DNA from 2 places in the Neobacillus sp. SAB-20_R2A genome. Region 1 is predicted to be linked to the other one. Evidence: a T-box and tRNA genes for the amino acid it is inferred to sense, from the RefSeq annotation. Region 1 holds a T-box; the other holds one or more tRNA genes.
The links. A T-box is a leader RNA that pairs with one kind of tRNA and senses whether it is charged. The one in region 1 lies ahead of tyrS (tyrosine--tRNA ligase), so its partner is inferred to be a tRNA-Tyr.
Positions count from the first base shown of each region.

Region 1 (16,266 bases):
TTTAATTAACGAGCAAATCCGCCGCCTAATTGTGATTCAGCCATAGCTACTAGACGTTTAGTGATTTCACCACCAACAGATCCGTTAGCGCGTGAAGTAGTGTCTGCACCAAGGTTCACGCCAAATTCTTGAGCAATTTCATATTTCATTGCATCAAGAGCTTGCTGAGCACCATTTACTAGTAATTGGTTAGAGTTGTTGTTAGCCATCTATACTCACCTCCTTGTGAGTATAGAATGTGTAGAACACTAAAGCTTCATGCAAAATTAGAATTGGTAAATGTTCACAAAATATACTTAAATACGTTTAAAATAATTCACTGAATTCCGAATGAGTCTCACTGTCAGGTTTTATTAAAAGCGTTTCAACTTCCTGTACAGCCTCTTGAATTAATGGGTCAAAATCGAAATAACTTTCGTATTGATTCACTTTTTCTCTTTTTGGCTTTGTTTTCGGTGATGCTGGCACAAAAATAGTGCAGCAATCTTCATACGGCCGATTGGAAATTTCAAGTGTATCAATTTCACTCGCGATTTTAATAATATCCGTTTTGTCCATTGAAATCAAGGGACGTAAAATCGGTGTATTTGTCACTTCATTAATCGCATACATGCTCTCAAGTGTTTGGCTGGCAACCTGGCCAAGGCTTTCGCCGGTAACAATGGCCAACCCCTCTTGTTTTATGCGGATTTCATCCGTAATGCGGAGCATCATTCTTCTTGTTGAAGTCATCGTATAATTTTCAGGCACCTGTTCGCGGATGGCCTGCTGAACATCGGTAAATGGCACAATATGAAGCTTTAATGAGCCGCCTGCCATCTCGGCCAGTTTTTTTGAAAGGTCAATAACTTTTTCTTTCGCACGTTCACTAGTAAATGGCGGACTGAAAAAATGAACTGCTTCAATTTCCAGGCCACGCTTCATTGCCATATATCCCGCTACCGGGCTGTCAATTCCTCCGGAAAGCATCAACATGGCTTTACCGCTTGATTCTGAAGGAAGTCCACCCGCTCCTTTTATCGTTTCGCAGGACAAATAAACGGCCTCTTTACGTACCTCTACCCGTAAATTAATATCGGGATTTCGAACATCCACCTTAATCCCGGGTATGTTTGTTAATAAATGGCCGCCTATAGCATTATTAATTTCATCTGTATTCAGATCAAAGGTTTTATCTGATCTTTTAGCTGTTACCTTAAAGGTTTTCCCCTCTTTATAGAGAGACTTTACTAATGTTAAAGACACTTCTTTAATGGACTCCATTTCCCTCTCGACCTTTATGGCCGGGCTGAAGGACTGAATCCCAAATATATTCTTTAATTTTTTGATGATTTCTATCCCGTTTTCCCCATTTAATAGGACATACATCCGATCGCGGCTAGCTTCCATTTTGATATTTGGAAACGGGGTAAGGGCAATTCTCACACTTTTTCTAAGTTTATCAACAAACTTATTGCGATTTCTTCCCTTTGTAGATATTTCCCCGTAGCGGATTAATATACGGTCATAATTCATTTATTCATTACCCTTCCTAAATGTTTTACTGTTTCCTCTATCGCTAAGATCGCCTTCCTTGCTTCTTCTTCTGTATTGTCAAAGGAAAGGCTGATTCTTATTGCACTTTCAGCAAGGTCTTCAGGCACTCCCATTTGAAGCAAAGTATTGCTAGGGGCCTTCTTTTTTGAAGAGCATGCACTCGTGGTCGATACAAAAATGTTTTTCTGCTCAAGTGCATGAATGAACACTTCTGATTTGATCCCTTTTAAAGAAAAATTTAAAATATGCGGTGCTGAGTTTTCTATCGGAGTATTGATTTGAATCTGTTCCATTTCATTTAACTTATTTCTTAACAGGTTTTTAAGCTTAATCATGCTCTCCATTACTTCAGCACTTTTATCCAGTGTCATCCTGAGTGCTTTGGCCATTGCAACTGCACCGGCAACATTTTCCGTACCACTGCGGATTTTCCGTTCCTGATTTCCTCCGGAAAAAAGCGGTGCTATCCTGACTCCCTCACGAACAAAAAGGGCACCTGTCCCCTTTAATCCATGGATTTTATGAGCCGATATGGATAATAAATCTATCCTGCTTTCATATATGTTTATAGGAACCTTGCCAATTCCCTGAACCGCATCAACGTGGAATATAACGGATGGGTAGCTTTTTAACATGTCCCCTATTTCGTTAATGGGCTGAATTGTACCAACCTCATTATTGACCTTCATGATAGAAACCAAAATAGTATCTTTTCTAATCGAGCTTTTTACATCGTCAGCAGATACACGCCCATCCTTATCAACAGGGAGGCGGGTTATTTCAAAGCCTTCCTGCTCAAGCTGCTCCATTACAGTTAGAACAGATGGATGCTCCACACTTGATGTAATCAGGTGGCGCCCCCTGTTTCGGTTACCTAAAGCTGCCCCTTTAATGGCAAGGTTATTGCTCTCTGTACCACCCGAGGTAAAATATAATTCATTCGTTTTAACCCCAATGAGCTTGGCTGTTTGTTCTCTTGCCTGGGAAAGAAGCTTTTCTGCCTGTCCCCCGAAACTGTGCAATGAAGAGGGATTCCCAAAATATTCACTCGAAACAGTTAGAAATGAGTTCAATACTTCCTTATATGGTTTAGTTGTTGCACTATTATCAAAATAAATCATGGTTTACAACCTTCCTTTAACACCTCTGCCAAAATAAATCTTACCATAAATTATTATCTTGAAAAAGCAAATAAAAAATTGCTGATTGGCGAGTCCAATAGAATGAAGACAGAAGCGTAGTTGAATTATACTTTCTTATTAGCCAAAGAAAAAAAACCGATATGACAATCGGTTTTTCCTAATCAATAGTTACAGGTGTCTTTATTTTTTTCAATGCGTCCGGGTCAATCCCCTCGATCGTAGCAGCAGCCTGCTCTAATGCCTCTTGATAATCATAACGGCGAAAAGCCTCTTCTGCATTCCTTAATCCATTTGCAACAGAAGGATACTGACTCCGGTATCGATTCCCGTATTGGATCGCCTTCTCGGCAAGCGTAACATTTTCTATCAATTCCAAAGTAGAATTTACCAATTTATCAACTGATAGAACAGCAATCTCTAAATACTGATTTAGTGCCGCTATATTAAGAGGCTTTTCCTCGAGCTGGTATCTGACATTTTGGATGCTCTCGTTCGTATCCTCCAATAAATACCGATATTCTTCAGGCAGTCCTGGAACATTTTGTTTTTGAACAAGGCGGAAGGTTTCTCCAACCTTTTTAGCCAATTCTTGGACTTTATCTCTTGCTTCCAGTTCGTCCTTCCTAAGGGCTTGAAGTTTAAAAGCAAAGGTTTGCTGCTCCTCACGTATGAGGTCTAAGTGTTCTTTTATTTCATTTAACTCTTCACCCATGATGGACTGAGCTGTTTGGTTTTGCTTTATTTTCTCTGATAATATTTCATAGCGTTTGTAAACAGCCTCAAGCTCTCTTTCCAAATTGTTCAGTGTTTCCAAATCCTGATCAGCCAATTGGTAGGTAGCCTGTACATGAAGGACTTCCGATGCGAGATATTTATTCACTTCTTCCGCCTCAGCAAGCAGACTGCTGGTTGCCTGTTCATTTTTCTTTACAAAATGCTTGGCATGTACCTCTTTTTCTAAAAGGTCCAAAAGAATATCCACCCGCTGTTTTATTTCTTTATTTCCATCCTGAGCCTGATCAACTTCGCTTTTTTCAACTAAAGCTAAATTTTCTCTGATTTTTTCCTCGAGACGCTCTATTTCTGTTTCCACATGGACATGTTCTAAATAGTACCCCTGTTCCATCATTTCCCGTAAACCAGACCTTACCTCGGCCAACTGGTTTGGAATCAGCGACTGACATTCAATTAAAAGTTGCGGAATTAAATCCATATTATTCTTTATACCAGTTAGTTTATCGTGAATGAATAGTACGACTTCACGTGCCTCCAAGTAATTTCCTTGCTCTGTTTTTTCATCGAATTCATGAAATTTCCCCATGACCTCAGTAAGCGCCGCTTCCAGATGTTTCTCGGAATTGCCAAAGCTATGGCGATGCGCGAGCAAGGTTTTCTTTGTCTCTCGATACAGTTCCTTCAATTCCTCAATTTCTACACGGTTTTTTTCCTCGCTGCCGACCAGTTCATGAAGCTCTTCGATAATTTTATTAACTTGATTTTCAGTTTCTTGTAATTTTTCCGTGATTTTGCTTTGGGCCTCTTTTGCTTTTTTGAATCTATAGCGGTCTATGTATTCCTCTGCATCAAACAGCAATTCTTCCAAATCCGGCAGCTTGACAGTCACAATATCGTCCCATTCATTCCGCCAGCGCTCAAAAAGCTCCTCTGTTTGTCCGGTCATATTAAGCTGTTTTACTTTAGCCATTTCATCAGGGATTGGTCTATTAAACAAATCAATTTTCCAGGCCTCGAGATGGTCCATTTCTTTAAAATGCTTTTTCTTTATTAGATACCCTAATACAAATATCGCAAGGATAAGGATGAATAACCCTATTATATATTTCACTTGCAAGCCTCCTGTTCCGAACAGCTGTCATTCTCATCTATTTAAAAAATCCGTTAATGATTAAATTCGATGCCTTAATGATACCATGTATACGACAATTTTTGACTAGTAATTTCAATTTTTTTGTAAAAGAAAATCAAAAAAAGCACTCTGCTGTATAAATTCATCATGACAGCTAGTGCTTTACCTTTTTTTAAATCATTTTGAGGGAGCTTTTCAGCTGAGGGCTTTGATTCAAATCCTGGACTCTACTTTATAATCGCTTCTTTTTTTATTTGAACATCGGAACAAAGAGTTTTGTCAATCCATTGATAAAGGTCCTTTAAATATTTTTGCTCGAAAAACTTTTCATTTGGGAAAACATACAGCACTTCTCTCATGTAATGAGTATTCATAAACGGCATCATTAAAAGACCCTTTAGCTGGATAATTAAATAAGGAATCGAATGCGGCCGAAATTCATTCCACTCAAAGCCTCTTTCAAATATCTTTTGAAAATAGTACTTTTCCTTCAAGGAATAGGTGGCCATGATTTCTCTTACCATTTGCGAATCAATTGACATTTCCCTGTACACAAAGCTGGCAAGCTGAATGTTTTCCCATTGATAATGGAGCAAATCCGCTACCACACGCTTCAGACAAATTGCTGCCCCTTTTTCAATGGTTGCAAAGGCCGCTTCCATTTTATTGATGTACTGTTCAAAAAAATAGGTAAAACAATATTCCAAAAGCCCCTCTTTGTTGCCAAAGTAGTAAGCAATGGTGGCCGTATTTACTTTCGCGGCATCAGCGATATCCCTTATCGACGTACCTGAGTAGCCTTTGGAATTGAACAACAAAATAGCAGCTGCAACGACCGAATCCTTTGAACTTTTCTTCATCCCTTTTCCCCCTTTTCGAACACAAAATCCCCTAATATAATTGTTCTTTTTCTTGATAAGGATTCCTCTATGAAAAAATCGACAAAGTCTGCTCTTTTTCTTTTCAATCTGCTAAAATAGACTATAAAACTTTAAAAAGTAGGGGGAAAAAGGATGTTTAACGTCGAAATGTACAAAGGGACTCGTGAAGAAAATTATGAATTAGTAAAGAAGCAATTGCATGCCCTCATCCACGATGAAAAAAATCAAATTGCCAATTTGAGCAATGCTTCCTCCTTGTTGAACCAATTTTTAGACCGGATTAATTGGGTCGGCTTTTATTTGATGGAGGACGGGGAGCTAGTCCTTGGACCATTTCAAGGTCTGCCTGCCTGCGTCCGTATTCCGGTTGGAAAAGGTGTATGCGGGACAGCAGTCCAGAAAGCAGAGACGCTTCGGGTCGCAGACGTGCATCAATTCCCGGGCCATATCGCCTGTGATGCTGCCTCCCAGTCAGAGATTGTCATTCCACTTGTAAAAGGTGATCAGGTTATAGGTGTCCTAGATATTGATTCGCCGGAAAAAAACCGTTTTGATGAGTTGGACCAAGAAAAGCTTGAGGAATTCGTTGCCATACTGAATGATCATTTATAATAAAAGGCTGTCGAGAAACTATCGACAGCCTTTTATTATACTCATTTTCTTTAACAAACCACTGCGTTAATTCAAGGCTTTTCAACAAGTCTGTTGATTAGCACTCCAGGCACTTCGCTTTCCGTGGGCGTGCCGGGGAGCCTCGTCGCTGCGCTCCTGCGGGGTCTCCCCTGACCCGTACTCCCACAGGAGTCTTCGTGCCTTCCGCGCCAATCAACAGGTGTTTTATACTAAGGTTCTTTTATTGTATGCGACCTAACAATTGAAAAAATCAGTGGTACGGTTGCGTATAGCTTTTCTATGCTCCCAAACTTTTGAAAAAATCAGTGGTACGGTCGCATATAGCCTTCCTATGAGCCCCAACTTTTGAAATGATCAGCGGTACGGTCGCATATAGCCTTTCTTTGAGCCCTAACCCTTTGAAAAATCAGTGGTTCGGTCGCATATAGCCTTCCTATGAGCCCCAACTTTTGAAATAATCAGCGGTTCGGTCGCATATAGCCTTCCTACGAGCCCCAACCCTTTGAAAAATCAGCGGTTCGGTCGCATATAGCCTTCCTATGAGCCCCAACCCTTTGAAAAATCAGCGGTTCGGTCGCATATAGACTTCCTATGAGCCCCAACTTTTGAAATGATCAGCGGTACGGTCGCATATAGCCTTCCTATGACCCCCAACTTTTGAAATAATCAGCGGTACGGTCGCATAGCTTTTCTATGCTCCCCAACCATAAAAAAATCAACAGACCAGTCGGATAGGAGCAAAAAAGATTACAACACACTTAGTAAGGTTGGAAGATGTTGTTTCAATAATTAGGTTGATTTGCCTACCTATTGATTGGAGCGGAGGGCACTCTACTCCTGAGGGATAGAGGTTCCGGGAGCCTCCCCGCGGAAAGCGAGTACCCGGAGCGGAAATCACAGGCCCATTAGCAGGGATAAACAATAAAAGTTGGGTAATTTAGGTTGAACAAAATAATAAATTACCGAGAAAAATACCCTTTCTCTAAAATGACTCGCCAAATTGGCGAGTTTTATATTTTATCAAGCGCTTGTTCCAAATCCTCTTTTAAGTCCTCCCAAGCTTCAAGACCGACGGAAAGCCGAAGTAATGTATTGTCAATCCCCATTTTTAGCCGTTCTTCTTCTGGTACGACCGCGTGAGTCATTGTCGCCGGATGCTGGATCAATGTTTCCGTGTCTCCCAAACTTACCGCAATTTTAATTAGTTCCAATTGATTCATAAAATGCTGCGCTGTTTCCTTTGTCCCATGAAGTGAAAAGGAAAGCAGCCCGCCGGCTTGTTTCATCTGCTTTTTCATTATGGAATAATCAGGATGTTCCGGGTCACCAGGAAAATATATATCCTTTACTTTTGGATGACCTTTCAAAAATTCGAATAGCTTTAGGGCATTTTCAGAATGACGGTCCATTCGAACTGGCAGGGTTTTGATGCCTCTTAGCAGAAGCCAGGCATCAAACGGTGACATGATTCCGCCAAAGTCCTTATGAACAGTCTTGGAAACCTGCTTAATAAACTCCTGTTTCCCGACCACTAAACCAGCAATAACGTCACCGTGGCCGCATATATATTTTGTTGCACTATGAATGACGATATCACAGCCGTGGGTGAGCGGCGTTTGGATATAGGGGGAACTAAAGGTATTATCAACAACCACTGGAATCCCCTTCTCTTTTGCGACCGCTGCCACCAATTCCAGGTCGACGAGCTTCATAGTCGGGTTAATCGGGGTTTCGATATAGATGCAGGAAGTATTGGGGCGAATCTCGGATTCTAAGGTTCCCGCCGAATCCATTTCGGAAAAATGATGATCAATGTCAAATTTCTCCTTCATCAATTGCAGTAAACCAAATGTGCAGCCATACAACCCTTTGGAGCAAAGAATATGACTGCCGGACTTTGTTAACGCCAGTAACACCGCGCTGACAGCTGCCATTCCTGAAGAAAAGGCCAATCCGGCCTCCCCGCCTTCGAGCGCAGCAATCCTTTCCTCAAGAACTTTTACCGTCGGATTCCCCAACCTCGAATAAACATAACCCTCTTCCACACCGGCAAACCGCTTTTCTCCTTGTTCCGCATCGGCAAATGTAAAGGTAGACGTTTGATACAACGGTGGCACTAAGCTTCCTTGGTGTTGCTCGGGACAATAACCGGCATGAATCACTTCCGTTTCAAAACGGGCTTTCTTCATTTCCAAAATGCAAGTCCCCTCCTGACTGAAACCGTTTTCAATTCTCTGTAGTATATGTATAATAAGATTGGTCTGTTAAAATCACCTTATTTGAATGACTTCAGTGTTATAATAAAAATTAGCTTGACTTACCACGAATAAAAATTATATAATACTCTTTGTGTAAAATATTGCAGCCTATGAAACGATTTTAGCTGTTCCATTTTGTTCCTCGCGAGAGCTTCTTGCGAAGGTGCATCGCGTAACCCTTAGCTGCTAGGGCGATGGTGCATGAAAACAAAATGGCTGTTATCGATGTTTCGTTACGGTTTTTATTTTACCAAAATAAAAACTTAAAGGAGGAGTCATTCATGGCTCGATATACCGGCCCAAGCTGGAAATTATCCCGTCGTCTTGGAATCTCTCTAAGCGGCACAGGTAAAGAATTAGAAAAGCGTCCTTACGCTCCTGGACAACATGGTCCAAACCAACGCAAAAAGCTTTCTGAATATGGATTGCAGTTACAAGAGAAGCAAAAGCTTCGTCATATGTACGGTGTTAATGAGCGTCAATTCCGCAACCTATTCGACAGAGCTGGCAAATTAGGCGGCGTTCATGGCGAAAACTTCATGGTTCTTCTTGAGTCTCGTCTTGATAACGTAGTTTATCGTTTAGGTCTTGCACGCACTCGCCGTGCGGCTCGTCAATTAGTTAACCATGGCCACATCTTAGTTGATGGCGCTCGCGTTGATATCCCATCATACCGCGTTGCTGCTGGCCAAACTATCAGCGTTCGTGAAAAATCTCGCAACCTTGATGTAATCAAAGAAGCAATCGAAGCAACTAACTTCGTTCCTGATTATTTAACTTTCGATGCTGACAAATTAGAAGGTACTTTCACTCGCTTACCAGAGCGTTCTGAATTACCTGCTGAAATTAACGAAACTCTTATCGTCGAGTTCTACTCTCGTTAATTTGTATTTAGCATTTGTAAAGCCCCAGAATTTCTATTCTGGGGCTTTTTTTATTGTTTTTTGAAAATGCATTTGGAAATAAAAAACAGGAGTCCCAAAATCTAATTTTGAGACCCCCATTAAATGTTATTGTTGAGTTAAAACTCCTACTTCCACTACATTTGAAGGTGCGGATTCATTACCTGCAATATCAACTGCCGTTACATAGAAGCTTCCGTTTCCAACATTATAGGATAGTGAGGAACCGCTGTTGATGCTTGCGATCTTCGCTCCAAAAAATCCACCCTGATAGACACGGTAGCCGACGATATCATTGTCTGCCGGTGCGCTCCATGTGAGGGTATTGCCGGATGCGGTCAAGGTGACACTGTCCGGTTTCTTGCCGTTATCGGCCATTTTAGCACTTGAGACAAGCACATTGTCCCATCTGCCCCTGTTTGGAATAAGCTGGCTGATATTTTTAAAGTCATTGCCTACCATTCTGTTGATAAAGTCTGGGTTTAAGATTGTTCCATACTGGGTAAACTCTTTTGGTGTGGAATCAAGAGCCAGATATTTACTATCTCCGATCGTTACATAATTTCCTTCGATTAAACTATCATCAACTTTCGTAGGAACATCTTTCGCATTGAAATAATCACTTTCAACCAAACCTGCCTTTGAACAGGCCGCTGACGGAAGCAGGCCAGAAACGGCACAATACGACGTTTTAACAATCCCTTCAGGCATTTGAAAGCTTTCTTTTGGAGCAACTAAATCCGGTTTAATTTTATAAGCAGCATTCATCAGTTCAGCCCAAAGATTATTGGTCCGTTGACTGTAAGACATTCCGCTGGTTTTTAAAGATTTCTGCGTATCATATCCAGTCCAAATTCCAAGTGTTACATTCGGGTTGAAGGCAACAAACCACGAATCAAAATAATTGTTACCAGTACCGGTTTTGCCTGCCCAATCAGCACTGAAATTCAGTTTGCTCTTTACCCCTGCTGCTGTACCCATATTTATTACATCCCGCATCATATCTATGGTCAAGAATGCAGTCTGCGGTTTAAAGACATCAACAGGTTTTACTTCATGCTGATAGATAATTTTACCGTCCTTGTCGACAATTTTATCGATCAGGTAAGCATCGATAAATTTCCCGCTATTGGCAAAGGTACTAAAAGCATTTGTATTTTCTTCAACAGTTACGCCGTTATCCAAGGACCCGATAGAGGTAGCGAGATTCGTGTAGTCCCCTTTTGTTAGCGAGGTAAAGCCCATCTTTTCCAGATACTGTGCTGGACGCTGGTCCACGATTTCAGAGTATAGCTTTACAGCCGGCACGTTATAGGATTTGGCCAAAGCATACCGTGCTGATACTAGCCCGCTATATCTTTTGTCGTAGTTATGAGGCCATGGTGTACTTTTGCTTTTATCCAGTCTCAGTTCGACATCCGGCAGCGGGGTTCCCGGTGCCGCTTTTCCGAGTTCAATAGCCGGCCCGTAGACGAGCAGCGGCTTCATCGTCGAACCGTTCTGGCGGACTGCACTGGTAGCGTGATTGAGCTGCTGTTTATTATAATCTCTGCCGCCAACAAAGCTGATGATTTTGCCGGTACTATTTTCAATCAGTTCTGCACCGACCTCAACAGGTTCCATTACGGTTTTCTTTTCACCGGTTTCCGGGTCTTCTTTTTCCTCCGGTTTATCTGGTCCGTAATATTTGTAGTTATCTTTTACCACCTGCATGGCATCATATATATCTTTGTTAATAGTTGTATGAATTTGATAGCCATTTTGCCGAAGGTCATGGCTGGCCATCGTCTTATACTTGTAATAAAGGTTTTCATCTTGTTTTAAATCTTTTTCTGTATGGCCATCTTTCTTAGCCAATCCCGTTGTCAGAACATCAATGGCCCGTTTCTCAATTTCAAATGTCAGCCAAGGATAGTTATCAAGCGGATTTGGTACTGACGGAGTAAAATCCTTTGTAATGTCATAGGCAGATGCTTCTGCGTATTGCTTTTCATTAATGTATCCGCCATCGTACATTCTTTTTAAAACTGTTTTCATTCTTGTTATGCCCGGCTCCAGATTGTTCTTCACTGTGCCTTCTCGGGTAAATGGGGTATAACCAAACGGACTTTGCGGCAGTCCGGCAATAAATGCAGCCTCCGGCAATGTAAGCTCACTAGCATTTTTTCCAAAGATCCCTTTTGCTGCAGCCTGGACACCGGCGATGTTCTGCCCTGATGAATTTCTGCCGAGAGTCGCCACATTTAAGTACGCTTCTAGAATTTCCTTTTTATCGAAAAATTTCTCCAAACGAAGGGCCAGCAAAATTTCATTTGCTTTTCTTTGGAAGGAAACCTCATTGGTTAGAATTTGGTTTTTAATTAATTGCTGTGTCAGCGTGCTTCCGCCCGATTGGATAGGAGAATTGGTCACTTCCTGAAAAAGGGCTCGAAAAACGGCCTTTGGGACGACCCCTTTGTGCTCGTAAAAATATTCGTCCTCCGTAGCGATTACAGCATTGATTACGTTATCAGAGACCTGATTCAATTTGACCTCATCACGGACCAGGTCAGACCGTAGTTTTCCCAGATAAACATTATCAGCAAAATATAAGTCCGATGTTTCCGTATAGTTGTAAATATCTTTTTTCATACCTTCGTATGAACGCACGGGCTCATCCTTGACGAGCGAGGCAAAATAACCGGCGCCAACACCTGTTGCAAAAGCCCCTCCAAGGATTACAACCGTTAATAAAAGCAGAAACAGGTTCCAGAAAACCTGATACGTAATCCTGGCACCTTTGACGGTTTTTTTATGAGTAATAAAATTAAGGAGGGAATCAGCTTTTTCCTTCCATATTTGCCACTTTTCTTTCATAGCATCACCTCTAATAAAATCACATCCATTATAGCATATCGGTGGTATAAAATTTGACAAGCTTCTACATTTTTCTGAAATTTCCATTTTACCGTTTGACTTTATCTTTAATATATGTTAAAAAATCAATAAGCATTTTTTTATAATTTAAGGCTTTGAAGGGAATCAATTGTAGTTCTTCTATCCCTGTAAATAGAGAGGCAGCGGCCGGTGAAAGCTGCCACATATAGAAGAGTGAATTACATCCTGGAGCTTTCTCTGTGAAGAAACAGTAGCGGAGAACGGTTTAAACCGTTACTTTTTCAAGTTGGAGGAATTTCCTCAAGCTGGGTGGTACCGCGTATATTTTACGTCCCTGCATAATTGCAGGGGCGTTTTTATTTTTTATTGGAGGTTTTGAGTAATGAACTTATTAGAGGATTTGAAATGGCGGGGCATTATTTATCAGCAAACAGATGAAGAAGGGTTGCAAAATCTTTTAGATAACGAAAAAATTTCCCTCTATTGCGGAACAGACCCAACCGCTGACAGTCTTCATATCGGCCATTTGGTGCCGTTCTTAACACTAAGAAGATTCCAGCAGCATGGACATCGTCCGCTTGTATTGGTCGGAGGCGCAACTGGGCTGATTGGCGACCCGAGCGGTAAAAGCGAAGAACGAAAGCTGCAAACAATCGAAGCGGTTCAGAAAAACGTTGAAGGCATTAAAAAGCAATTAGCGGCCATTTTTGAGTTTGAAGGAGAAAATGGCGCAGTTATGGTCAACAACTACGACTGGACCGAGCCCATGAGTGTCATTGCCTTCCTGCGTGATATCGGCAAGCATATCGGTGTCAACTACTTGTTGGCAAAGGATACGATTGCCTCTAGGCTTGAAACAGGGATCTCGTTTACCGAGTTCACCTACACGATTTTACAGGCGATGGATTTCAACCATTTATATGATCATTATAACTGCAAATTACAGGTTGGCGGCAGTGACCAGTGGGGGAACATTACCTCAGGTCTTGAGTTAATTCGGAAAATGCATAACGAAGAGACGAAAGCCTTTGGGCTGACGATTCCGCTTGTAACCAAATCCGACGGTACCAAGTTTGGAAAATCAGAAGGCGGCGCTATCTGGCTCGACCCGGAAAAAACCACTCCTTACGAGTTCTACCAGTTCTGGATTAACACAGCCGATGCCGATGTGGTGAAATACTTGAAGCTGTTTACCTACCTTTCTCGTGAGGAAATTGAACAATTGGAAGTCTGTGTCCAAGAAGAGCCGCATCTCCGTAAAGGCCAAAAGGCACTGGCGGAAGAGATGACACGTCTGATTCACGGAGAGGATGCACTAAAGCAGGCCATCAAGATTTCCGAAGCACTATTTAGCGGAGACGTTCGCAGTTTATCGGCTGCCGAAATCAAGCAGGGCTTTAAAGATGTACCGTCTTACGCGCTGCAAAATGAAGAGGAAAATAATTTGGTTGAGCTATTAGTAGCGGCAAAGATCTCTCCTTCCAAGCGCCAGGCTCGTGAAGATATTTCAAATGGTGCCATTGCCATTAATGGAGAAAAGGTAACTGATACCTCTTATACTCTTCAGGAAACTGACAAAATTGAAGGCCAGTTTACGATTGTCCGAAGAGGGAAAAAGAAATATACGTTAATTAAATATTAATTGGTATAAAGGGGCTTTGGGACTGCAACCCAAAGTCCTTTTTATTTGTAACAGCTTCTTTCTTTTCAACGTCAATATATAAAAAGGAAATTTGGAGGTGAAAGTAGTGAGAATTTTAGTACACGCTGTTTTTATCCTTCTCATTGGCTTGGTTACGTTTTTTGGCCTTGGACCTGTTCTTATGGCAGATGGAAGCATGCGGGAAAGATTGGTCACGGGAGTCATTGTTTTGGTAATCTATCTAATCTTGGGATTCGGCTATCGAAAGGGAATTGGCTGGGCCGAACGCAAACGGAATTAGCATATATCAGCGAATTTTTTCCATTTATCAGCGGATTTCTAAATATATCAGCGAATTCCTGATACATATTAGCGGATTTTCAAATTTATCAGCGAATTCTCCAATATATCAGCGAATCCAAAAAAAGGATTTAATACCAACAAAAAAAGAGGCTGCTCCAGTCATCAATTGGATTCAGCCTCTATCTTTATATCTTTAAAAATTAATCTTCCATCGTCGATAAATCACCAGTCGGCAAATTTAACTCCCATGCTTTCAGAACACGTCTCATGATCTTGCCGCTTCGTGTTTTTGGCAGCTTGTCACGGAAATCAATTTCACGAGGTGCGGCATGTGCTGCCAGACCTTTTTTGACGAACTGTCTAATTTCCTCTTTAAGCTCTTCAGTTGCCACATAACCATCCCTTAACGCGATGAAGGCTTTAATAATTTCCCCTCGCACAGGATCCGGTTTTCCGATAACCCCTGCTTCAGCAACTGCTGGGTGTTCAACAAGCTTGCTTTCCACTTCAAATGGACCTACACGCTCTCCTGATGTCATGATGACGTCATCGACGCGGCCTTGGAACCAGAAGTAGCCATCCTCATCCATGTACGCAGAGTCTCCAGAGACATACCAGTCACCTGGCATGAAATATGACTCATATTTCTCAGGATTGTTCCAGATTGTATGCATCATCGAAGGCCAGCCTTTTTTAATTGCAAGGTTCCCCATTCTGTATGGCGGAAGCTCGTTACCTTGATTATCAACAATCGCCGCCTCAACGCCAGGGATCGGCTTACCCATCGAACCAGGCTTGATTTCCATGCAAGGATAGTTACTGATTAACTGGGCACCGGTTTCAGTCATCCACCAGTTATCATGAATTCTCTTATTGAATACCTTAGCACCCCATTTAACCACTTCTGGGTTTAATGGCTCACCAACACTCAAGACATGGCGAAGACTGCTTAAATTAAATTTCTTAACCAGCTCGTCCCCCGCTCCCATCAGCATCCGGAATGCTGTTGGTGCACTGTACCAAACCGTAACACCGAAGTCTTCAATCATTTGATACCAGGCTTCTGGGCTGAAACGTCCGCCGACAATAACATTCGAAGTACCAGTCAGCCATGGGCCAAAGATACCGTACGAAGTTCCTGTCACCCAGCCTGGGTCTGCTGTACACCAGTAAACATCATCCTCTTTTAAATCAAGAACCCATTTAGCTGTTTGATAATGCTGAATCATCGCATTATGCACATGCAGTACGCCCTTTGGCTTTCCAGTGGATCCAGATGTGTAATGCAGGATTAATCCATCTGTCCGCTCAACCCATTCAATCTTCAGCTCTTTGCTGGCAGTCTCAAATTTTTCTAAAAAGTTAATGCAATTCCCTTGTTCCTCCACATTTTTTCCAACGAGGAAAATATGCTTTAATGCCGGTAAATCCTGCACAGGTACACGGCTTAATAATTCTGGTGTAGTTACTAATACTTTTGCTTCACTGTCTTGCAGACGATCCCTGACAGCCCCTTCCATGAAGGCTTCAAACAATGGGCCAACAATCGCACCAAGCTTAATTGCTCCTAAAACAGTAAAATATAGTTCTGGAGAACGCGGCATGAAAATAAAGACACGGTCGCCTTTTTCGACATCGCCGTAATTTTTCAGCACATTCCCTGCTTTATTGGAAAGCTCCTTCATTTCCTTAAAAGTATATTTTTCATTTCTCGAAGCATCACGATAATATAATGCCACCTTATTTTTTCTATACGTACCCGCGTGGCGGTCAATCGCCTCGTAAGCCATATTAACAAGGCCTGTCTCACTCCAAGAGAATTCCTTTTCTGTATCTTTCCAGTCAAAATTCTTATATGTTTCTTCATAGTTTCGCAAATTGAAATCCCCTTGGACTACTGGCAGCGCTTCCACTTTCATTCCTATCTCCCCCTCTGAAGTATTTGAGATAATTATAGTACAAATAATAACTATTCACAATTTTAAAAAAACATTTTTTCAAAAAAATATAAACCTAGTGTTTAATTTTTCGAAAATTTAGTGAAAAATCTTTAAAGATATTAATTTCATGTATAATAGAATTGAAGTACCTAGATTTTTTCCAGGGGTGACCAAATGGAGCACAAAAAAACCTATAATGCTAAGGAATTAAAAACTCCTCAAGGCAAATTAATTATTGAAGGCCCTGTCACTGCAGAAAAATTAGCAGGCTATGATTTTCATGAA
Region 1 is NZ_CP145895.1:4,705,944-4,722,209, forward strand. It holds gene V5M37_RS23125 (small, acid-soluble spore protein, alpha/beta type) at 6-209, opposite strand; gene thiI (tRNA uracil 4-sulfurtransferase ThiI) at 307-1,515, opposite strand; gene V5M37_RS23135 (cysteine desulfurase family protein) at 1,512-2,657, opposite strand; gene ezrA (septation ring formation regulator EzrA) at 2,836-4,524, opposite strand; gene refZ (forespore capture DNA-binding protein RefZ) at 4,773-5,405, opposite strand; gene V5M37_RS23150 (GAF domain-containing protein) at 5,559-6,038, shown strand; gene megL (methionine gamma-lyase) at 7,070-8,248, opposite strand; gene rpsD (30S ribosomal protein S4) at 8,599-9,201, shown strand; gene V5M37_RS23165 (transglycosylase domain-containing protein) at 9,328-12,075, opposite strand; T-box leader at 12,222-12,435, shown strand; gene tyrS (tyrosine--tRNA ligase) at 12,479-13,738, shown strand; gene V5M37_RS23175 (DUF6954 family protein) at 13,845-14,039, shown strand; gene acsA (acetate--CoA ligase) at 14,242-15,960, opposite strand; gene V5M37_RS23185 (GNAT family N-acetyltransferase) at 16,156-16,266, shown strand, end outside.

Region 2 (16,266 bases), 2.6 Mb from region 1:
ATCAAATAGCAGTCGAATGATTGGTTCTCTAACCGCAATCTATGCTGCTGGTCAAATGATTGGCCCAACAATCGCCGGAATTCTATTATCTTATTCTCAAAGTTTTAATATAGCGTTGATTGGAGCTGCTAGCGTAGTATTCATTGGATCTATGTTACTTGTAAGTGGTATTCGATTTGACAGAATGACAAACTTAGAAACATCGTTCATAACTCCCGAACGAGAAAGCGGCCCTCCATTCAGGGAGTTATAAAAGGTTCTTAACTCCCGAATGGGAATGTAGCCCTCTGGTCAGGTAGTTATAATAGGTTCTTAACTCCCAAACGGGAATGTGGCCCTCCATTCAGGGAGTTATAAAAGGTTCTTAACTCCCCAACGGGAATGTGGCCCTCCATTTAGGGAGTTATAATAGGTTCTTAACTCCCAAACGGGTATGTGGCCCTCTGTTCAGGTAGTTCATAACTCCCGAACGGGTATGTGGCCCTCTGTTCAGGTAGTTATAAAAGGTTCATAACTCCCGAACGGGTATGTGGCCCTCCATTCAGGGAGTTATAAAAGGTTCATAACTCCCAAACGGGTATGTGGCCTTCCGTTCAGGTAGTTATAAAAGGTTCATAACTCCCGAACGGGTAATGTGGCCCTCCATTCAGGGAGTTATAAAAGGTTCATAACTCCCGAACGGGCATGTGGCCCTCCATTCAGGGAGTTATAAAAGGTTCATAACTCCCGAACGGGTATGTGGCCTTCCATTCAGGGAGTTATAAAAGGTCTATAACTCCCCAACGGAAGGAGTCCCTCAACAGATGATACTTCACCAAAATAGCTTTCCTAATTCAAATAAGTAACTATACACCCTCAAACATTCCCCCTATCACCTCAATTGCTTTTTCCAGCCGTTCCTGATAGGTTCCGCTGATGCTTACGAACTCGATTCCGTTTTCCTTCAATAATTCCTTCAACCGCTGATTATTTTCTTCTCGGACCTGTTGTTCTCCATGCACCCTTAATCCGTCATCTACCCATTTGACGTCAGGCTCTAAAAATAGGCATAGATGATACTGTTGAATCCGGGCGATTTCATTCAAGACCTGCTGGTGTTTCTGGTTATAAAGTTCTGAGTAAAATTGAGTGACCACTGCTTCAGTGTCAATAAAAACGATTTTATTCGCCTGTTTAATAGCTTCATATTCTTTCATTTTATGACCATAGGCAATGATCGGGTAATCTTCCTCTAAAATAATTCCATCACAGCCTCCCAAATCTTCACAGTACTCTCTGCCGTATTCGTTTACATAAGTCGTGTTATAGATAAGTGCTAGATTCCTCGTAAGTGTCGATTTTCCACAGCTTTCCGTCCCTAAAATGACTACCTTTTTGTTAAAATAAGGTCTCGCTACCTCGGGAATGTAGTCCCAATAATGAAAGACTCCTTTATTCCTAATCTCCGTTGCTGAAATGGGGCATTGTTTCCTTTTTGCATCAATCAAGATGTGTTTTGCTTTAGGATAAAGCTCTTTGAAAATCGGGTCATAGTCGGTTTCAGAGCTAAACACCACATCAATTTCCTGCCCGATTACCTCTCTTATTTTCAAGGCTCCTTCCTTCCAATTGTAATCCTCATCACCGTCATGATCTTCCACTTCCACGATCTTGACGTGTTCCATCTCCTTCGTCAGTTGAGAAAGCCAACGCAGCCGGATCCGACTTGGAATATAGGAAAGCTTGCTCCCCTTGCACAATGCCTGATCCCTTTTTTCACTATGTGACAAGACCACATACAATTCATCAACCATTGTGGAAGCTTTGATGATGGCGTACACATGACCTTGATGCAAAGGCAAAAACTTTCCACCGTAAAAGCCAATCTTCTTCATGACATCGCCTCTCCCTTCTGCTGTTTATAAACTTTAGACCAGTTGTAATAGCCGTATATACTGTTGATCAGAAAAGCCGACCACATCACAAGCATGGAGACATCGTTTCCATCCTGTAAAATTAAGGCCTTTACCCAAAGGGCAATCGAAAGCACATTGACCGCAATCCAAAATAACCACTGTTCCGTTAATCTTTTTAGCATCAGTATTTGGGCAATCACCGATAATGTCGTTGAAGCGGAATCGATCCAGACGACATTGCCTCCTAATTTTTCGAGCAGGTAAGCGTATAGAACAAAGATGACCAGAAATACCGAAAGCGTAATTCCCCACCCTTTTTTCGTCAAAGAACTGATTTGAATTTCTTCCCCTTTTACGGTGTGTTCCGTTTTATGATTCTTCCATAAATAGATGCCAACGAACTGGAGTGGAAAATAAAACAAGGCATTCAGCATGACCTCACCGTAAAGGCCATATCCGTATGAGATGTAGGCATAGGTTCCGGTTTGGATAATACCGAAATAGTAATTACTCACCTTCCCTTTGGCTACAAGCACGACACAAAGCATTCCTGAAATCGAGGTGATTAACCCCAGAATCGTATCGTCCCAAGCAAAAAACAAATACACATTCACAAGCGTAAACGTAACAAGCCATAGCTTTTCAAATATGGTCCAGTCTTTGAGAATCTTCATTTTCAATCGCTCCCTTATAATTATCAATTAACAAATTGTTAATTGTAATGATGAAAAAAAATTAGTATTTGGCATTATAAATGGATACATAAGGATCAAAATCATTGAATCGATACAGCTGTGCTTTATTCTTTGACCAACGATTGGTTTTTTGCGGCTCCCCATCCTTCTCTACTTTTTCAATAAAAGGGAGCGTTGGAGCTTTTCTAAAAAATTGAGAATCGAGCTTTAGCCAAGGCTCATCCATGACGGTCAGCAACACACCCTGCAGCTCGGAAAGAACAAATTCCTTTGGCAAAAAGTTTTTGGCAAGCGTTGTTAATGACATATCCTTTTTGATAAACCACAAAGCGTCATCAATAATTTGCTTGTGATCGAAAGCGAGGTCCAGCTGAAACACTTCATCCATCGAGAATAGCTCTACCTCCGCCGCATCGTCTGCTGCCTTCCTTTTAACCAGCTTATTTTCTGGTACAATCGCATAATGGGCGTTCGAGATAATCCAGCCCCGCTTGTCACGACCAAATTTGTCATATACGCCATAGTGCTTGATTTTTAGCCCTTCTACACCCGTTTCTTCTCTTAGCTCGCGAACGGCTGCATCATAGGCCGTTTCCGTTGGCTTAATAAAGCCGCCAGGCAAAGCCCATTTTCCCCCTTCAATATTGGGGTCGCCTTCTTTTGTCCGCTCCGCTCGTTTGATCAGCATGATCTTTAATGTTTTTTGGGGCGGCTTATAAGGACCCACTTCCATTGAAATAATCGTAAAAACGGCAATATCACTCGTATATCCATCAGGAGTCCGATATTTACTGACATCATAATTTAACAAAGCCTCGCTCACCTATTTCTGTTGTTTTATTAATTAACATTTTGTTAATTGTTATTTGTATTATATCATTGTTTAAATTTGATGTTACATTAATTTATCGACAAAATACAACACTGTCCTGTTTTTCAGAGTTTGTGAGGTACAGATCATCAGTGAATAAAAAAGCCCCAGCGCCTCAATATACCGAGTGCTGGGGTTTTTATTCACGTTAGAAGGTACCTTTTTTGGGAATGGGACACCACCGGGGCCGTCCGTGGCTACGAATAACTCCTTTCCTAGCAAGACGGATTAAATGCTTTTTTAGACACTTCAAATACTAGTCATGGTGAATTTCTTTTAAACCGCTTTTATTAGACATGTCCACTTCCTACCAAGGTGTTTTTGTCTTTAAAACTCTGGTTTAACAACCTCCCAACTTCGACCAGCTACTATTTTACCGGGATTTATAAAATAATACTTACAATCGTCCCCGAAAGGATACTGACTAGTGTAGCGCCATAAAGCAGCTTTAAGCCGAAGCGGGCCACCACATTCCCCTGCTTTTCATTCAAACTCTTGACCGCCCCGGTGATTATGCCGATCGATGAGAAGTTGGCGAAGGAAACAAGGAATACGGACAGAATTCCAAGTGTACGGTCACTGAAGTGATGGGTGCCTTTGGACAAATCCAACATCGCGACGAATTCATTGGTCACTAGCTTCGTGGCCATAATCCCACCGGCATTGACTGCCTCAGATAATGGAATCCCCATCATAAAAGCGATAGGGGCAAAGAGATACCCTAATAACTGCTGAAAAGAAATGCTGAACAATAACTCGAATACATGATTGATGGCCGCCATTAGAGCAATAAACCCAATCAGCATCGCACCAACAATAACGGCAACCTTAAAGCCATCCAGGATATACTCTCCCAACATCTCAAAAAAAGACTGTTTTTCCGCATTTTGAATCTCCAAAATATCTTCGCTTGGCTTTACCTCGTACGGATTAATAATCGAAGCAATGATAAAACCGCCAAATAAATTAAGAACTAATGCTGTGACGACATATTTGGGATCCAGCATCGTCATATAGGCGCCTACAATCGACATCGATACTGTAGACATTGCCGACGCACAGAGCGTATAAAGACGCTGTTTTGAAAGCATGCCCAGCTGTTTTTTTACCGTAATGAAAACCTCCGATTGCCCAACCATTAACGACGCAACCGCATTATAGGATTCCAGCTTTCCCATGCCATTCACTTTACTTAACAACCATCCTATTCCTCTCATAAGGAGCGGAAGAATTTTCAAATATTGCAGGATTCCTATTAATACAGAAATGAAGACAATTGGCAGCAGCACAGTTAAGAAAAATGGTGCCTCTCCCTTATTCGCCAATCCGCCAAACACAAAGGTAACACCTTCATTTGCATAATCGAGCAATTTGCTGAATACCTTTGAAATCCCTTGGATAATGATAAGGCCAAACTCTGTATTTAACAGCAATATGGATAAGGTTATTTGAATAGCAATCATCACAATAATGGGTATAAATTTTACCTCTTTTCGATTAGAGCTTGCCACCCAAGCGGCAAACACGACAATTAGAATACCTAAGATTGAAATAACATAGTGCATTTTTTACCTCCTGATGCGTTGAAACATTATGTACGGTTTCCCTTCCGGATTGTCTATAGTGTAGTAAGCTAGTATGTCCCCAGAAAGCATTGGTATATTTTGTCCAAATTTTATTTAAAAAATTAATGGAACGATTTGAATAGAATTGATATTAGCTTTAATAAAGAGGAGTGATTTTCTGGTTAATCGAGTGAAAGGAAAGAGCTTTTTCAAGCGAAAAGGTTCATAGAAAGGTTTTATGTGACCGGTCCGCTGATTTCTTCAAGAGTTGAGGCGCATAGAAAGGCTATATGCTACCGGTTCGCTAATTTCTTCAAGAGTTGAGGCGCATAGAAAGGCTATATGCTACCGGTTCGCTAATTTTTTCAAGAGTTGAGGCGCATAGAAAGGCTATATGCTACCGGTTCGCTGATTTTTTCAAGAGTTGGGGAGCATAGAAAGGCTATATGCTACCGGTTCGCTGATTTTTTCAAAAGTTGGGGCACATAGAATAGCCATATGCGACCGAACCACCTATTTTTTCATGCGTTGAGGCGCACAGAAGAGCCATATGCGACCGAACCGCTCATTTATTTAAGCGTTGGGGCGCATAGAAAAGCCATATGCCACCGGACAAGTAATTTTCCAAAATGGTTCGTCTCTATTGCGAGGCAATAAGTCATTCCTTCTTAATTAGAACAATTTTTAATCGGTCAGCACTAATCTTTTCGAAAAAAGCAAAATAAAAAACACTCACATTATATATGAGTGTTTTTATGATACCGGTGGTCGGGGTCGAACCGACACTCCTCACGGAACACGATTTTGAGTCGTGCGCGTCTGCCAATTCCGCCACACCGGCATATTATGGAGGCGGCAACCGGATTCGAACCGGTGGTAAAGGTGTTGCAGACCTGTGCCTTACCACTTGGCTATGCCGCCATATTATTTGGAGCGGAAGACGGGATTCGAACCCGCGACCCCCACCTTGGCAAGGTGGTGTTCTACCACTGAACTACTTCCGCATATTTGACTGGGCTAGCAGGATTTGAACCTACGAATGACGGAGTCAAAGTCCGTTGCCTTACCGCTTGGCTATAGCCCAATAATACAACATTTTCACTAATTCATCAATAATAAATTAATGGGGCGGCTGATGGGAATCGAACCCACGAATGTCGGAACCACAATCCGATGCGTTAACCACTTCGCCACAACCGCCATTACAGCATTGGCAGGGGTAGTAGGAATCGAACCCACACCAAAGGTTTTGGAGACCTTCGTTCTACCTTTAAACTATACCCCTATAAATGGTGGAGGGGGACGGATTCGAACCGCCGAACCCTGAGGGAGCGGATTTACAGTCCGCCGCGTTTAGCCACTTCGCTACCCCTCCATCTATATTATGCACTTGCTGCTAACAAGTGCCGGCAAGAGGACTTGAACCCCCAACCTACTGATTACGATTCAGTTGCTCTACCGATTGAGCTATACCGGCAAAATTGAATCAAAATGGTGGCTCAGGACGGAATCGAACCGCCGACACAAGGATTTTCAGTCCTTTGCTCTACCGACTGAGCTACTGAGCCAACATAAGTGGCGGTCTGGACGGGACTCGAACCCGCGACCTCCTGCGTGACAGGCAGGCATTCTAACCAACTGAACTACCAGACCGAATTGCGGGGGCAGGATTTGAACCTGCGACCTTCGGGTTATGAGCCCGACGAGCTACCGGACTGCTCCACCCCGCGATAATATTATGGTGGAGGATGACGGGATCGAACCGCCGACCCTCTGCTTGTAAGGCAGATGCTCTCCCAGCTGAGCTAATCCTCCGTTAAATGGTGACCCCTACGGGATTCGAACCCGTGTTACCGCCGTGAAAGGGCGGTGTCTTAACCGCTTGACCAAGGGGCCATTTTGAAAAAATTATGATGGCGGAGAGCAAGGGATTTGAACCCTTGATACGCGGTTAACGTATACACGATTTCCAATCGTGCTCCTTCGGCCACTCGGACAGCTCTCCATAAATGGCTCCGCAGGTAGGACTCGAACCTACGACCGATCGGTTAACAGCCGATAGCTCTACCACTGAGCTACTGCGGAATAATATAACAGCCTGGCGACGTCCTACTCTCACAGGGGCTTTCGCCCCAACTACCATCGGCGCTGAGAAGCTTAACTTCTGTGTTCGGGATGGGAACAGGTGTGACCTTCTCGCCATTACCGCCAGACCATTTATCAGACACTATTTTATTATAATGTCTTTTTCATATTTTGCAAGAGGAAATTTAAAATTTTTCATTCCCTCAAAACTAGATAATGCAGAAGAAGTAAATAAGAACGAGTTCACCTAAAAAACATGACTTGGTTAAGTCCTCGATCGATTAGTATCAGTCAGCTCCACACGTCACCGCGCTTCCACCTCTGACCTATCAACCTGATCATCTTTCAGGGATCTTACTAGCTTGACGCTATGGGAAATCTCATCTCGAGGGGGGCTTCATGCTTAGATGCTTTCAGCACTTATCCCGTCCGCACATAGCTACCCAGCGATGCCTTTGGCAAGACAACTGGTACACCAGCGGTGCGTCCATCCCGGTCCTCTCGTACTAAGGACAGCTCCTCTCAAATTTCCTGCGCCCACGACGGATAGGGACCGAACTGTCTCACGACGTTCTGAACCCAGCTCGCGTACCGCTTTAATGGGCGAACAGCCCAACCCTTGGGACCGACTACAGCCCCAGGATGCGATGAGCCGACATCGAGGTGCCAAACCTCCCCGTCGATGTGGACTCTTGGGGGAGATAAGCCTGTTATCCCCAGGGTAGCTTTTATCCGTTGAGCGATGGCCCTTCCATGCGGAACCACCGGATCACTAAGCCCGACTTTCGTCCCTGCTCGACTTGTAGGTCTCGCAGTCAAGCTCCCTTGTGCCTTTACACTCTGCGAATGATTTCCAACCATTCTGAGGGAACCTTTGGGCGCCTCCGTTACACTTTAGGAGGCGACCGCCCCAGTCAAACTGCCCACCTGACACTGTCTCCCACCCCGATGAGGGGTGCGGGTTAGAATTTCAATACAGCCAGGGTAGTATCCCACCGACGCCTCCACCGAAGCTGGCGCTCCGGTTTCTCAGGCTCCTACCTATCCTGTACAAGCTGTACCAAAATTCAATATCAGGCTACAGTAAAGCTCCATGGGGTCTTTCCGTCCTGTCGCGGGTAACCTGCATCTTCACAGGTACTATAATTTCACCGAGTCTCTCGTTGAGACAGTGCCCAGATCGTTACGCCTTTCGTGCGGGTCGGAACTTACCCGACAAGGAATTTCGCTACCTTAGGACCGTTATAGTTACGGCCGCCGTTTACTGGGGCTTCGATTCAGAGCTTCGCTTGCGCTAACCCCTCCTCTTAACCTTCCAGCACCGGGCAGGCGTCAGCCCCTATACTTCGCCTTGCGGCTTTGCAGAGACCTGTGTTTTTGCTAAACAGTCGCCTGGGCCTATTCACTGCGGCTCTTCGGGGCTATTCACCCCAAAAAGCACCCCTTCTCCCGAAGTTACGGGGTCATTTTGCCGAGTTCCTTAACGAGAGTTCTCTCGCTCACCTTAGGATTCTCTCCTCGCCTACCTGTGTCGGTTTGCGGTACGGGCACCTTTTATCTCGCTAGAGGCTTTTCTTGGCAGTGTGGAATCAGGAACTTCGGTACTATAATTCCCTCGGCATCACAGCTCAGCCTTATGGCAAGCGGATTTTCCTACTTGCCAGCCTAACTGCTTGCACGCACATATCCAGCAGTGCGCTTACCCTATCCTCCTGCGTCCCCCCATCACTCAAACGATAAAGAGGTGGTACAGGAATATCAACCTGTTGTCCATCGCCTACGCCTTTCGGCCTCGGCTTAGGTCCCGACTAACCCTGAGCGGACGAGCCTTCCTCAGGAAACCTTAGGCATACGGTGGATGAGATTCTCACTCATCTTTCGCTACTCATACCGGCATTCTCACTTCTAAGCGCTCCACCAGTCCTTACGGTCTAGCTTCAACGCCCTTAGAACGCTCTCCTACCGCGGACACCACAAGGTGTCCACCCACAGCTTCGGTGATACGTTTAGCCCCGGTACATTTTCGGCGCAGAGTCACTCGACCAGTGAGCTATTACGCACTCTTTAAATGGTGGCTGCTTCTAAGCCAACATCCTGGTTGTCTAAGCAACTCCACATCCTTTTCCACTTAACGTATACTTTGGGACCTTAGCTGGTGGTCTGGGCTGTTTCCCTTTTGACTACGGATCTTATCACTCGCAGTCTGACTCCCACGGATAAGTCATTGGCATTCGGAGTTTGTCTGAATTCGGTAACCCGATGAGGGCCCCTAGTCCAAACAGTGCTCTACCTCCAAGACTCTAACTACGTGAGGCTAGCCCTAAAGCTATTTCGGAGAGAACCAGCTATCTCCAAGTTCGATTGGAATTTCTCCGCTACCCACACCTCATCCCCGCACTTTTCAACGTGCGTGGGTTCGGGCCTCCATCCAGTGTTACCTGGACTTCACCCTGGACATGGGTAGATCACCTGGTTTCGGGTCTACGACTACATACTAATTCGCCCTATTCAGACTCGCTTTCGCTGCGGCTCCGTCTCTTCAACTTAACCTCGCATGCAATCGTAACTCGCCGGTTCATTCTACAAAAGGCACGCCATCACCCATGAACGGGCTCTGACTACTTGTAGGCACACGGTTTCAGGATCTCTTTCACTCCCCTTCCGGGGTGCTTTTCACCTTTCCCTCACGGTACTGGTTCACTATCGGTCACTAGGGAGTATTTAGCCTTGGGAGATGGTCCTCCCTGCTTCCGACCGGATTTCACGTGTCCGGCCGTACTCAGGATCCACTCAGGAGGGAACGAAGTTTCAACTACAGGGCTTTTACCTTCTATGGCCGGCCTTTCCAGACCGCTTCATCTACCCCGTTCCTTTGTAACTCCATGTTGAGTGTCCTACAACCCCGAAAGGCAAGCCTTTCGGTTTGGGCTGTTCCCGTTTCGCTCGCCGCTACTCAGGGAATCGCGTTTGCTTTCTCTTCCTCCGGGTACTTAGATGTTTCAGTTCCCCGGGTCTGCCTTCAATACCCTATGTATTCAGGTAAAGATACTGCTCCATTACGAACAGTGGGTTTCCCCATTCGGAAATCTCCGGATCGGCGCTTACTTACAGCTCCCCGAAGCATATCGGTGTTAGTCCCGTCCTTCATCGGCTCCTAGTGCCAAGGCATTCACCGTGCGCCCTTTCTAACTTAACCTAAAAGGTTTTACTTACTCTTAAAAATAAGAGAGAAAAACTAAAATGGCGATTACTCGGTTCTTACTTGGTTACTTCTTCTTTTACGATTATCTAGTTTTCAAGGAACAAAAAGTTTTGAGAGATAATTCCCTCAAAACTAAACAAACAAGAAACAATCAAACAAACATGTATTGTCTGGCTCATATGTCCAGCTTATATCCTTAGAAAGGAGGTGATCCAGCCGCACCTTCCGATACGGCTACCTTGTTACGACTTCACCCCAATCATCTGTCCCACCTTAGGCGGCTGGCTCCTTACGGTTACCCCACCGACTTCGGGTGTTACAAACTCTCGTGGTGTGACGGGCGGTGTGTACAAGGCCCGGGAACGTATTCACCGCGGCATGCTGATCCGCGATTACTAGCGATTCCGGCTTCATGCAGGCGAGTTGCAGCCTGCAATCCGAACTGAGAATGGTTTTATGGGATTGGCTCCACCTCGCGGCTTCGCTGCCCTTTGTACCATCCATTGTAGCACGTGTGTAGCCCAGGTCATAAGGGGCATGATGATTTGACGTCATCCCCACCTTCCTCCGGTTTGTCACCGGCAGTCACCTTAGAGTGCCCAACTGAATGCTGGCAACTAAGATCAAGGGTTGCGCTCGTTGCGGGACTTAACCCAACATCTCACGACACGAGCTGACGACAACCATGCACCACCTGTCACTCTGTCCCCCGAAGGGGAAATTCCTATCTCTAGGAGTGTCAGAGGATGTCAAGACCTGGTAAGGTTCTTCGCGTTGCTTCGAATTAAACCACATGCTCCACCGCTTGTGCGGGCCCCCGTCAATTCCTTTGAGTTTCAGCCTTGCGGCCGTACTCCCCAGGCGGAGTGCTTAATGCGTTAGCTGCAGCACTAAAGGGCGGAAACCCTCTAACACTTAGCACTCATCGTTTACGGCGTGGACTACCAGGGTATCTAATCCTGTTTGCTCCCCACGCTTTCGCGCCTCAGCGTCAGTTACAGACCAGAAAGCCGCCTTCGCCACTGGTGTTCCTCCACATCTCTACGCATTTCACCGCTACACGTGGAATTCCGCTTTCCTCTTCTGCACTCAAGTCCCCCAGTTTCCAATGACCCTCCACGGTTGAGCCGTGGGCTTTCACATCAGACTTAAAGGACCGCCTGCGCGCGCTTTACGCCCAATAATTCCGGACAACGCTTGCCACCTACGTATTACCGCGGCTGCTGGCACGTAGTTAGCCGTGGCTTTCTGGTCAGGTACCGTCAAGGTACCGGCAGTTACTCCGATACTTGTTCTTCCCTGACAACAGAGCTTTACGACCCGAAGGCCTTCATCGCTCACGCGGCGTTGCTCCATCAGACTTTCGTCCATTGTGGAAGATTCCCTACTGCTGCCTCCCGTAGGAGTCTGGGCCGTGTCTCAGTCCCAGTGTGGCCGATCACCCTCTCAGGTCGGCTACGCATCGTCGCCTTGGTGAGCCGTTACCTCACCAACTAGCTAATGCGCCGCGGGCCCATCTGTAAGTGTCAGCCGAAACCGACTTTCAACCTTCCCTCATGCGAGGGAAGAAATTATCCGGTATTAGCTCCGGTTTCCCGAAGTTATCCCAGTCTTACAGGCAGGTTGCCCACGTGTTACTCACCCGTCCGCCGCTAACCACCGGGAGCAAGCTCCCAGTGATTCGCTCGACTTGCATGTATTAGGCACGCCGCCAGCGTTCGTCCTGAGCCAGGATCAAACTCTCCAATAAAGTTGAGTTGATTAGCTCAAAAATGTTACGTTGGCTTCGTTTCAAAAGAAACGAATATTATTGTTTGTTGACGTTTTTGTTTGTTTAGTTTTCAAAGAACTATCTTGCGCGCCGCTCAAAAGCGACTTTATTAATATAACACATGGTGTTTGTTAATGTCAACACCTTTTTTAAAACCGTCTACTGCGGAAAACTTTTTAAAAATGTTTCGCAGCGACGGTTATTAATATATCAAGTATTCACGAAAAGGTCAATAGCTTTTTTTGTTTTTTTACGATAGTTTTTGACTAACGCGGTAACAGCGGTGAAAAACACCTTGTCCCTTTGTCTCAACATTAACGATTTCTAATAAATGTTTTTCAATTAAGTATTCAAGCAGGACTGACATATCAACGGAATACGGCATCAATTCCGGCTCACTCATGATTTCACTAAACATCCAATGCTCTTTTTTACTTAAAACGTCTATTAAGTGGGAGGAACCGATGTTAGTTCTGGAGTGGATCAAGAATTCACTGGCAAGGAATAAAAGCTCGAGCCTTTGTTCCAATGTTTCCTCACTCACAACCAACTCAACATATAATTTATAAATTTCCGGTTCGATTTGCTTCACTTGCTGCCAAACCGTCAGTTCAGGATGAAGGCCATTTTCAATAATCGCTAATCTCGCCAGATGATGCAGGGAGTGAACGACATAATTATAGGCATCTAAATACTGTTTATTTTCAAACAGTGCTTTCCCATCCACATAGCGGCGGATTAACTTCGCAAATTCCAACCCCATTTTTATTTTTCGGCCATGGAACGGAAATTCTTCTAGTTCCTTTTTTAGATTGGCTACATATTCATTGCGGTCAAATAAAATTTTGGAATGATGAAGCCATTCAAAAATCTTTCGGTTGCTGCCTATTAAAATCCATTCTTGCAGCTGCGGCTCAGTGATAATATGCATGGCGGCTTTTTTGTCATCATACGAATAATGTTTTGTATATACAGGCTGATCTGCTTCTTTCACAATCATTAAAAGAATCGCATCAAACGAATCCGTCGTTTGACTTGACCGTTGTTTCTTTTCTACCAATAAAATCCCCAGGGTATTTAATTGGCTTGCCCTTTCTTGATAAATGGGCCGAAGAATGTCTTCCATCTTCTATACCTCCATTTTTCTAGCTAGCAATATATGTTCGACAGGAAGAAGAAATATCCTTCTAAAATTTAAGACAAAATTCGACATTCTTCTGTGTATCCTTTTTTCTCAATGGAGAATTGTGGTATAGTTTGTCTAGGAGGGAGAATCATGGCAAAATATTCGAGTAAAATAAATAAAATTAGAACGTTCGCATTGTCGTTGATCTTTGTTGGTTTTATCGTTATGTATGGTGGTATTTATTTTCGTACTTCACCACTTATTATGACCATCTTTATGATTTTTGGTCTGCTTTTTATTATCGCCAGCACGGTTGTTTATTTCTGGATTGGCATGCTGTCAACCAAAACCATTTCTGTCAAATGTCCCAGCTGCGGCAAACCCACTAAAATGCTTGGCAGGGTAGATATGTGCATGCACTGCCGCGAACCTTTGACTATGGATAAAGCCCTGGAAGGCAAGGAATTTGACGAAACTTATAATAAAAATAAAATGAAATAAAGGGATGACCAGCAATCGGTCATCCCCTTTTTTATAAACAAACAGCCGACTCCAAATTAGAATCGGCTTTACATTAGTGAACTTCTTTAGCAGAGCAATCCGGACAAGTGCCGTAAATTTCCATGCGGTGATTCGCCACTTTAAAACCAGTGACATGTGTTGCCAAGTGCTCCACTTCATCCAAGCCAGGATAGTGGAAATCAACAATTTTCCCGCATTCCTCACAGATTACATGATAGTGATGGGTGGTAACAAAATCAAAGCGGGCAGATGCATCTCCATAGGTCAATTCCTTTACAAGGCCTACCTCACGAAATACTCGTAAATTATTGTAAACCGTCGCCACACTCATATTCGGGAATTTGCCCTCTAACGCTTTATAAATTTCATCTGCAGTAGGATGTGACATCGAGCTTATTAAATATTCAAGTATCGCATGACGTTGCGGAGTAATACGCACCCCAGTATCCTTTAAGGTATCCAACGCTTCTTTTAATTGATTCATCGCCATGCACCTCTTTTCAAAAAGATATTCTTACATTGTAATTGTTATAATTAGTTTACTAGGTAATTTGTACTTTTGTCAATATTGTAATACTGCAAACACCGAAGTTCATTAGCTATGTAATGTTTGTTCAGAAGCTCCTAACTGGTGGTTGACAAATCTTGCCGTGACAAACAACAAGTCAGAAAGACGGTTTAAATACGCCAGCACAAGCGGATTGACATCCTCCCCTAAGCCGACGGCACATCTTTCTGCTCTTCTTGCAATGGTCCTGGCCACATGGAAGGCTGCACCTGCAGGATGTCCCCCAGGTAAAATGAAATTCGTCAACGCCGGCAGGCTTGAATCCCATTCGTCAATTTGTTTTTCCAGTTCTTCAATATCCACTAAAGCTAATGACCACTTTACTTCCTTCCCTTTCGGAGTCGCGAGCTCAGCACCGACATGAAATAGGTTTGTTTGTATTTTATGATATGCTTTTTCAATTATTTCTTTCCCTTGAAAATTTTCCTTAGTTAAATAGCTTAATGCCAGTCCAATCATCGAATTCGTTTCATCACAGGTTCCGTAGGCCTCGACGCGAAGGTCGTTCTTTGCTACCCTTTGCCCGTAAATAAGTGAAGTTGTTCCTTTATCCCCTGTTTTCGTATAAATTTTCATTTTTCAATACCCCCTATTGGTAAATTTCAGCTTCACATGTCTATAAATCTTTTCTTCATCATATCACCTAGGTCATTTATTAGAAAAGAAAGAAGGCATAAAAAAGGGGTCCGAATGGACCCAATAAGTTTTATCTGAGGAGGTATGCCCTAATAAAATGATATTCACATGAAGCACTTTTGCATTGGACAAAAGCCTTTTCTTGCGAAAATAGGCAGTCTATTATTGGTTTTCCCTGATATAGGTTAAGGCTTCTTCGACATGCCCTTTCACCTGAACTTTTCTCCATTCCTTCGCAATATTGCCCTCTTTATCAATGATAAAAGTCGACCGTTCAATGCCCATGTATTCTTTCCCGAAGTTTTTCTTTAGCTTCCAAACACCGTAATCCTCCGCCACTTGATGATCGGTATCGGCAAGGAGCAGGAATGGCAGACCGTATTTCTCAACGAATTTTTGATGGCGGTCTACCGGATCTGGGCTGACACCTAAAATAACGGCATTTAAGTCGGCAAACTGCTCATGTTGATCACGGAAATCACACGCTTCAGTCGTGCATCCCGGCGTCATATCCTTTGGATAAAAATAAAGCACAACATATTTTCCTTTTAACTCTGACAAAGTAACCTTCTCGCCAGTTTGTGCTTCTAGTGTAAAATCAGGTGCTTGTTTACCAATTTCTACTGTCATTTTATTCACTCCACTTTGAAAAATATTCCTATTTATAGCCTAACCAATGTGATGGAACAATACAACTTTCGTGCACCTGTGATTTATTTTTCCCGATCAAACATGACCTTGGCCACGAAGGCCGCTGGGAGCGTATAGCCTATTAATGCTTCAATGACGGCAACCAGCCTTCCGATTCCCTGAGGAATCACATCTCCATTGCCAACTGAGAACAACATCATCGCGCTAAAATAAAAGCTCGTTTCAAAAATGTTCCGGTGTTCGGCGTTATTTATTTCCGCCAAGACCTTCATTCCCGCTAATTCAAAAATTAAATAAATCAGCCCAAATCCGAAGATGACAGTTAAATAGCATGTTCCTAAATAAAAGAAATTGTCAAAGGACACCAATTTGCCCTTAATCGTGTTGGGAATAAACAAGGTTCGAATACTCATGAAAATGCAAAAAATCACAATCGGCAGCAAGAAATAAATCACAAGACCACCTCTAATATTTGTACAGATTAGTTCATTGTATGTGGGCTTGACCAATAAAATATCAAAAAACCGTGCCGAATGTAGCACGGTTTTAATTAATTATTAATTGCCGGCGCCGCGGTATTTTTTGACACCCTGATTCCAAAGAAATACGGAGAGCGCAAAAAAGATGATGCCGATTACAGGTGTTAAAAACGAATAGATATACCATTCTTGTTTTTCAA
Region 2 is NZ_CP145895.1:1,327,186-1,343,451, reverse strand. It holds gene V5M37_RS06705 (YbfB/YjiJ family MFS transporter) at 1-253, shown strand, start outside; gene nadR (multifunctional transcriptional regulator/nicotinamide-nucleotide adenylyltransferase/ribosylnicotinamide kinase NadR) at 846-1,874, opposite strand; gene pnuC (nicotinamide riboside transporter PnuC) at 1,871-2,569, opposite strand; gene V5M37_RS06690 (NUDIX domain-containing protein) at 2,631-3,401, opposite strand; gene V5M37_RS06685 (NupC/NupG family nucleoside CNT transporter) at 3,845-5,026, opposite strand; tRNA gene V5M37_RS06680 (tRNA-Leu) at 5,786-5,867, opposite strand; tRNA gene V5M37_RS06675 (tRNA-Cys) at 5,874-5,947, opposite strand; tRNA gene V5M37_RS06670 (tRNA-Gly) at 5,956-6,030, opposite strand; tRNA gene V5M37_RS06665 (tRNA-Gln) at 6,039-6,110, opposite strand; tRNA gene V5M37_RS06660 (tRNA-His) at 6,151-6,226, opposite strand; tRNA gene V5M37_RS06655 (tRNA-Trp) at 6,238-6,311, opposite strand; tRNA gene V5M37_RS06650 (tRNA-Tyr) at 6,317-6,401, opposite strand; tRNA gene V5M37_RS06645 (tRNA-Thr) at 6,431-6,503, opposite strand; tRNA gene V5M37_RS06640 (tRNA-Phe) at 6,519-6,594, opposite strand; tRNA gene V5M37_RS06635 (tRNA-Asp) at 6,603-6,679, opposite strand; tRNA gene V5M37_RS06630 (tRNA-Met) at 6,683-6,756, opposite strand; tRNA gene V5M37_RS06625 (tRNA-Val) at 6,766-6,841, opposite strand; tRNA gene V5M37_RS06620 (tRNA-Glu) at 6,848-6,922, opposite strand; tRNA gene V5M37_RS06615 (tRNA-Ser) at 6,941-7,031, opposite strand; tRNA gene V5M37_RS06610 (tRNA-Asn) at 7,037-7,111, opposite strand; rRNA gene rrf (5S ribosomal RNA) at 7,123-7,239, opposite strand; rRNA gene V5M37_RS06600 (23S ribosomal RNA) at 7,373-10,307, opposite strand; rRNA gene V5M37_RS06595 (16S ribosomal RNA) at 10,514-12,063, opposite strand; gene V5M37_RS06590 (nucleotidyltransferase-like protein) at 12,335-13,210, opposite strand; gene V5M37_RS06585 (YgzB family protein) at 13,358-13,711, shown strand; gene perR (peroxide-responsive transcriptional repressor PerR) at 13,785-14,222, opposite strand; gene V5M37_RS06575 (cob(I)yrinic acid a,c-diamide adenosyltransferase) at 14,328-14,876, opposite strand; gene bcp (thioredoxin-dependent thiol peroxidase) at 15,099-15,566, opposite strand; gene V5M37_RS06565 (ion channel) at 15,650-16,042, opposite strand; gene V5M37_RS06560 (ABC transporter permease) at 16,145-16,266, opposite strand, start outside.
Region 2: it encodes a tRNA-Tyr, which carries the amino acid that the T-box ahead of tyrS (tyrosine--tRNA ligase) is inferred to sense. The anticodon was not compared.